Linked DNA regions of Hymenobacter tibetensis. Each later gene encodes a partner of the first gene's protein in a complex. Links are inferred from orthologs where the notes say so. Each region holds a gene or a part of one and is shown in the gene's direction. Other genes may lie near its edges.

Region 1 (3,539 bases):
TCAGCGCCTTTCAACTCATCAAAAATAGCTTGAATTTCCACGGTTTCTCCTTCGAAGGCCGGTGCGTGGTGTTCCACCAAGAGCATCGTGCCAATGCCGGCCTCTCCTTCTTCCAGCATCAGGTCCACAAACTGCCGACTGCTCCACTCCAGCGCCTGCCCCAACGCAAACGTGCTCAGCACCGGATGAATCAGCTTTCCGTTGAGTACGGCAAAATCCTGCGCTGTAACTACAAACGAGTACGTCTGAACATCCCCAGGCTGGAAAAGCAATTTCATGGTTTGAATAAGGTAGACAGATAGTAAGGTAGTTGTTGGCAGCCTTGGCCAACGTCAACGTAGAGTTGGCACTTAAAAAATAGCAAATGAAGTAAGCACATTTTATTTTATGTCGTATGTTTACGTCATACATCATTGCTATATGACCTACGCCAAAACCGCAGTCTTTACTGACGAGCAACAGCAACTTGCTCGCGTGGCAAAGGCCCTTGCACACCCGGCTCGGGTGGCCATCATTCAACTACTGGCTTCCAAGAAAACTTGCATTTCCGGTGACATTGCGGCCGAGTTGCCTCTCTCTCGCACGACGGTTTCACAGCATTTGCAAGAGTTGAAAGCCCTAGGATTGATTCGGGGCGAAATTGATGGACTTACCGTCTGCTACTGCCTCAACACCGAGTTGCTTCGCCAAGTGCAGCAGCAATTCAGTGCCTTTTTCACCGAGGCCATGGCTGTTGAAGCCTGCTCGCCTGGTACTACTTGCTGCTAATTCGTTTTCCTACCCTACGTCTCTTTACTTATGGAACCTGCTGTTTTCCCCCGGATGCACGTCTCGCTGTACGTCTCCGACCTAACCGCCACAGTTAATTTCTACACTGCTTTCTTTGGCCAGCCCGCTGCCAAAATCCGCCGCGGCTACGCCAAATACGTGTTGGATAAGCCTTCCTTAATTATCTCTTTCGTCGAGAATCCGGAACGCGTGGCAAGCAACTTCGGGCACCTTGGCTTTCAGGTGGAGACTGTGGAAGAAATGGAGCAACGATTGGCTGTTGCGCACAAGTTCGGCTTGGTTGCTCGAGAAGAAATGGGTACTAGCTGCTGCTACGCCAAACAAGACAAATTCTGGGTCAACGACCCCGACGGTGTGGAATGGGAAGTATATTACTTCCACGCCGATGCCGAGTTCAATGACCCACGCTATCAGCAAGAGTACGACCAAGCCGACGCAAGCAACACCCAATGCTGCATTGCCCCAACCGCCAAGGCGCAACCAGCTACACTAAACGTACTAGATACTGCGCCAATGGCTTTTCCGCTAACAGCGGCTACTCCGGTTATAGCGCCTGCCACTGCGTGTGCTCCTGGCGGCGGATGCTGCTAGCTGAGTTTCACATTTTTCAGGTAATCACTGGCCGGATTAGCGCGGCTGGCAGGGTGGTACTCTTGTAGCCACGTCTGGCTACTCGCATAGCTTTAGTTTTCAAGTCGATGTCCACTACCTCAAATATCCTGGTGCTCTGCACCGGTAATTCCTGTCGTAGCCAATTGCTACACGGCTACCTCCAGCAACAACTCGCAGGCCGGGCTACCGTGTACAGCGCAGGGGTGGAAGTCCATGGCCTCAACCCCAGGGCAGTACAGGTGATGGCCGAGGATGGCGTGAATATCTCTCACCACACCAGCAACCACGTAGACGAGTACTCGGCTGTACCGTTTGATTTCGTGCTCACTGTCTGTGACCACGCCAACGAAGTGTGCCCCGCCTTTCCTTCATCCGCGCAAAAACTGCATCACAACTTCCCCGACCCCGCCAAAGCAACGGGCACTGAAGAAGAAGTGATGCAGGAATTCCGCTCAGTCCGCGACCAGGTGAAAGACTATGCTCGTGACTTTGTACGGGCGCAATTTGCCACCACCTAACCGAATTGAAACACCCTCCGGCTTCTCCCTTCTTGTCAGTGCTCTGGCCCAGACCGGCTACTATTCATTGGCCGGTTCAGACCTATGCTACGAACCAGAAGTTAGTTTTAGCCGTGGGTCGGAGCTAACGAGTTGATTGGCGAAGTCGCCGGCTTGGTATTGAAACTGCGCCGTCATGGCCACCATGCCCGCGTTGTCGGTGCAGAACTGGAAGTCGGGAATAAACACTTGCCAGTTTTGGCTGGCCGCTTCATCGTGCAGGGCCTGGCGTAGGCCGGAGTTAGCAGCCACCCCACCGGCTAAGGCTATCTGGGTGAGGTGATGGTCGGCGGCGGCGCGACGAAGCTGCCGCAGCAACGTTTGAATGATGGTATACTGGATGCTGGCGCAGAGGTCGGGCAGGTTGTCTTGGATGAACGCAGGGTCTTTGGCCGTTTGCTGGCGCAGGAAATACATAACGGCCGTTTTCAAGCCGCTGAAGCTGAAATCGTAGCCCGGCATGGTCCCGATGGGAAACGGAAAGCGCGTGGGGTTGCCCTGACGGGCCAGCTTGTCGAGGTGCGGCCCGCCGGGATACGGCAGACCGAGAAGCTTCGCCGTTTTGTCGAACGCTTCTCCCGCGGCATCGTCAATAGTTTGGCCGATGATTTCCATATCCAGCGCGCCGCGCACAATCACCAGTTGGGTATGCCCCCCACTGACCGTCAGACACAGAAACGGAAATTCGGGTCGCGGTTCCTCAATGAAATGCGCCAGGATATGCGCCCGCATGTGATTGACGGCGATGAGTGGCTTGCCCAGGGCCAGAGCAAAGGTTTTGGCAAACATGCCGCCTACCAGCAAGGAACCGAGCAAGCCTGGCCCCTGCGTAAAGGCCACGGCATCCAGGTCTTGCTTAGCAACGCCGGCTTTGTGCAACGCAGCCGTCACAACTGGAATCAGATGTTGCTGGTGGGCACGCGAGGCTAATTCGGGCACCACACCGCCGTATTGCTCGTGGACTTGCTGCGTGGCCACCACGTTGGAGCGGATTTCACCGTCTACCATGACGGCAGCGGAAGTATCGTCGCAAGAGGATTCGATGGCGAGAATGGTAGGCATACAGAGAAAAGTAAATTGAAGCAGGCACTGGAGGCACTACTCGTTGCAAAGGCGGTTTGCGCGGCAAGTTGTAATCAGAACAGACAACGGCTAAATGTTGTAGCAGCGGCTACTCACTTTCTATTTCTATTTTCTCGAACAGCTCGGCATAGAGTGGGCGCAACGTCTCACCGACGCTGCTCAACAGTTTGGGGTATTTGTGTACGGGGCCAAAAATGGCATGCAGCACCGATTCCCACAGGTAATCTGCCACTTCCTCGCCGTCCTCGTTTTCAAGATAGTCTACTAGATACTGCGCGAAAGTAGCTTTGAAAGTTAGCAGCATTGTTAGTTTCTCCGCGTCCTGAAATTGCTCGGCAAACAACTTATAGTGCTTATGCTCCTGCGTCGATAACAGGCAGCTCATGAAAACAGGCAGGCTTTCCTGAGTAATGACAAATTTCTCGACGAAGGCGGGTGTGAATTTCACTTGTATTTCCTGGTGTTCTTTGTCCACGGTCTTCATGTACTGCTTCACCA
Region 2 (3,188 bases), 290 kb from region 1 along the record:
AACCGAAACTTGTTATTGCCGGCGGCAACGGATTTCTGGGCAAGCATTTAGCTGCGTACTTCAAGAAAGCAGGCTACCGAATTGTAACGATTGGGAGGCAGAACACAACGGCTCCCAACCATGTGCAATGGGATGCGCAGACGCTTGGCGCTTGGGCGGCAGAGCTGGAAGGCGCAGCTGCCTTACTTAATATGGCAGGCCGTACCGTGGATTGTCGTTACACGGAGGCCAACAAACGCGAGATAAGCAACAGCCGCGTCGATAGCACTCATATTCTGGGGGAGGCAATAGCCGCTTGTCAGAATCCCCCACAAGTGTGGCTAAATGCATCTACTGCTACCATCTACTCCCATACAACTGGCGCACAGCCCGCTAACACGGAAACCAGTGACACAAATGGCACTGACTTTTCAGCAGGAGTAGCGCGGGCATGGGAAGCGGCGCTATGGGACGTTGACTTGCCCAGAACACGGCGAGTGGCACTCCGAACCTCTATTGTGCTGGGTGCTGATGGCGGCGCGTTTCCGGTGATGGCAAAACTGGCGAAGCGCGGTCTGTGTACGCCGCAGGGCAGCGGTAGCCAATGGATTAGCTGGCTACACATCCTAGATTTCTGTCGCGCAGTGGAATTTCTGCTGACGGCCACTGGCCAAGAAGGCGTCTTCAACGTCTGTGCTCCTACGCCACTGACAAACCGGGAGTTCAATGCATTGCTGGCTCGCACGCTCCGTCCTGCATTCCGCTTGCCACAACCCGTGTGGCTGCTGGAAATAGGAGCCTTTCTGCTACGAACCGAAACGGAATTAATTCTGAAAAGCCGCAAGGTGGTGCCCCAACGGCTGCTAAACCTCGGCTTCACTTTCCACTACCCTACGTGTGCGCAGGCAGTGGACAACCTGCTTTGAGATTTTCGCGCTTGTTTATCTTTTTTCACTCTTTTTCTTCATTTCCCATGAACTACCTTTTGTTGGTCTACGGCGTTTATTTGCCGGTTACAGTGCTGCTCACGGTGTGGGTTGCGCGTACGCTCTTCACAAACGGCCGTACTTTTTTGGTCGATATATTCCACGGCAACGAGCCGCTGGCCGACTCCGTGAATAAATTACTCCTCACTGGCTTTTACTTGATCAACATCGGGTACGCCACGCTCACCCTCCGCTCCGACGACCCAGTGAATAGCTATCAGCAAACCGTGGAAACGCTTAGCATCAAGCTTGGCACCATCATTTTGATTTTGGGAGGCATGCACTTCTTCAACCTCTACGTGTTTTACAAACTCCGTAGCCGAGCCCAAAATGAAGCGCGCGACTTTCAATTTGTGGCCAACAAACAATAAATTTCAAGCTCCCAACAAGCAGTTTAAGCGCGAAATGTAGCGTTGGGTGCTTCTTCGCCTGCTAGAAACAATCTGCCAACCTGTCCGAACTGAACTTTCCGGCCCGGGACTTGTTGAATCGCAATCCGCTACCTTGCGGCCCGCTTGACCGTAAATAGCACACACATTTCAACTAACCCCTTTTAACATGGGACACAAAGCCATCGAAATTACCGATGCTAACTTCGACGAAATAATCAACTCCGATAAGCCTGTGCTTGTGGACTTTTGGGCCGAATGGTGTGGCCCTTGCCGCATGGTAGGTCCTGTTGTAGAAGAGCTGGCTGGTGAATATGAAGGCAAAGTGGTAATTGGTAAAGTTGACGTAGACGCCAATCCACAAACCTCTGCCAAGTTCGGCATCCGCAGCATCCCGACGCTGCTCGTGTTCAAAAATGGCCAAGTTGTTGACAAGCAAGTAGGTGCAGTTCCAAAGCACGTATTGGCTCAGAAACTTGATGCTCAAGTAACTGCTTAATTAGGCGGTGCACTGCGCTATAGTACAAAGCTCCCCCTTCTATGGAAGGGGGAGCTTTGTTGGTTTATAGCAAATCTGTTATGCAGGGAAGCCTATTAGCTGGTGCCTCCCTAACTGGCCACAGCGCCAGTTGCGCATTCATAAGCTACCGCGCCCATTACCACTCAGTATAGCTCGTCAGGGTTAGCCGCTTGGGCCTCGGTAGGTGGTACTTGTGGCGGACGGATACCGCTGAGCAAGGAGAAATTAGGCGCGAAATGGATGGGCACAGTAAACGTCATAGCAGTAGGCACGTTGTACTCACGGCCAGGTTCGAAAACGGGCAAGCTGGCTACCACGCGCCGTGCTTCCTGGTCGGCTTCTGGGGCTAGCCCGCGCACTACTGCTACTTGTCCTACTCTACCGTCCTCGCCCACTGTATAGCGCACATATACCTTACCAGTAATGCCTTTGCGGCGGGTGTTCTTGGGGTAGATGGTATTGTGCGCCACAAAGTTGAGCAGGGCCTCCTCACCGCCCGGAAACTGGGGTAGCTGGCGTTTCCGCAACCGCCCTACATATGGTGATGCATCTTCGTTGAAAAAGGCCAGGGCAGGCCCTTTTTCCCTGCTCAACAGTTCGATGGCGCTTAGCTGACCGGTATCGTAATAATAGCGCCACTCGCCAGTAGGCTGCCCCATCGTGTAGGTGCCCTTCGAGCGTTTCTGCCCGTTGCGGTGCACACTAATCCAGGATCCTACGCGCTGCCCTTGTGCATACTCGCCACGTTGACTCACGCGGCCGTCTTCGTACCAGGCCACATAGATACCGTCGGCTTCGTCGGAACGGTAGTGTACCTGGGCGGCTTTGCTGCCGTTGGGATGGTACCAGGTTAGTACCCCCGAGCGAATCAAGGGGTCAATAGAAGACAAGGTACCACGTAACAGCAGCGTACCAGAGAGCGAGTATTCACGCATTGCATACGTGCCCAGTAACTCGTTTTTGTGGTCTATCAATCGGTAATGGGTAGCACTGTCGGGCACTGCCTCTACGTTCTGGTCGTTGAGGTAAATGGCAGGCATTGTCTGAGCAGATACCGATGCCGATAAAGACAAGAGCAATCCGCTAAACATGATAAGACAGGCTTTCATTGGGAGCGCGCTATGTGGGATATTTTAGAAATATACCACATAACTTGCACTTAAACAAGCAGGCTGGACATTGTCCAGTCATAACTAGCACATAGGATAACCCTCTCTCAATTGCTGGTTACAAGTTCCTTCCCGCACTATTTCTGGCGAATTAGGCCTGCACAAGAGCGCCAGCCCACTTTCTTACTGGGGGAGTAGTTGAATC

The links. Proteins that work in one complex are often made in the same cells at the same time.
Region 2: the proteins of MTX78_RS17005 (region 1) and trxA are in contact, whole or in part, in an NMR structure (PDB 2IPA), measured with the Bacillus subtilis proteins. The link is inferred for Hymenobacter tibetensis from one-to-one orthologs.

The regions. Positions count from the first base shown.
Region 1 is NZ_CP094669.1:4,237,438-4,240,976, forward strand. Bases 329-3,203 are described here. They hold MTX78_RS17005 (arsenate reductase ArsC), read left to right. Parts: upstream 329-1,487; coding sequence 1,488-1,919; downstream 1,920-3,203. Other genes in these bases: MTX78_RS16995 (ArsR/SmtB family transcription factor), read left to right, coding at 421-768; MTX78_RS17000 (ArsI/CadI family heavy metal resistance metalloenzyme), read left to right, coding at 799-1,380; tsaD (tRNA (adenosine(37)-N6)-threonylcarbamoyltransferase complex transferase subunit TsaD), read right to left, coding at 2,007-3,020; MTX78_RS17015 (DUF6138 family protein), read right to left, coding at 3,130-3,203. In the rest of the region: MTX78_RS16990 (thioesterase family protein), read right to left, coding at 1-278; more of MTX78_RS17015, read right to left, coding at 3,204-3,539. UniProt on the Bacillus subtilis protein: Catalyzes the reduction of arsenate [As(V)] to arsenite [As(III)]. In vitro, can dephosphorylate para-nitrophenyl phosphate (pNPP).
Region 2 is NZ_CP094669.1:4,530,487-4,533,674, forward strand. What follows is about bases 333-3,188. They hold trxA (thioredoxin), read left to right. Parts: upstream 333-1,523; coding sequence 1,524-1,853; downstream 1,854-3,188. Other genes in these bases: MTX78_RS18145 (TIGR01777 family oxidoreductase), read left to right, coding at 333-905; MTX78_RS18150 (hypothetical protein), read left to right, coding at 953-1,336; MTX78_RS18160 (energy transducer TonB), read right to left, coding at 2,018-2,914; MTX78_RS18165 (AsnC family transcriptional regulator), read right to left, coding at 3,167-3,188. Outside these bases: more of MTX78_RS18145, read left to right, coding at 1-332. UniProt on the Bacillus subtilis protein: Participates in various redox reactions through the reversible oxidation of its active center dithiol to a disulfide and catalyzes dithiol-disulfide exchange reactions.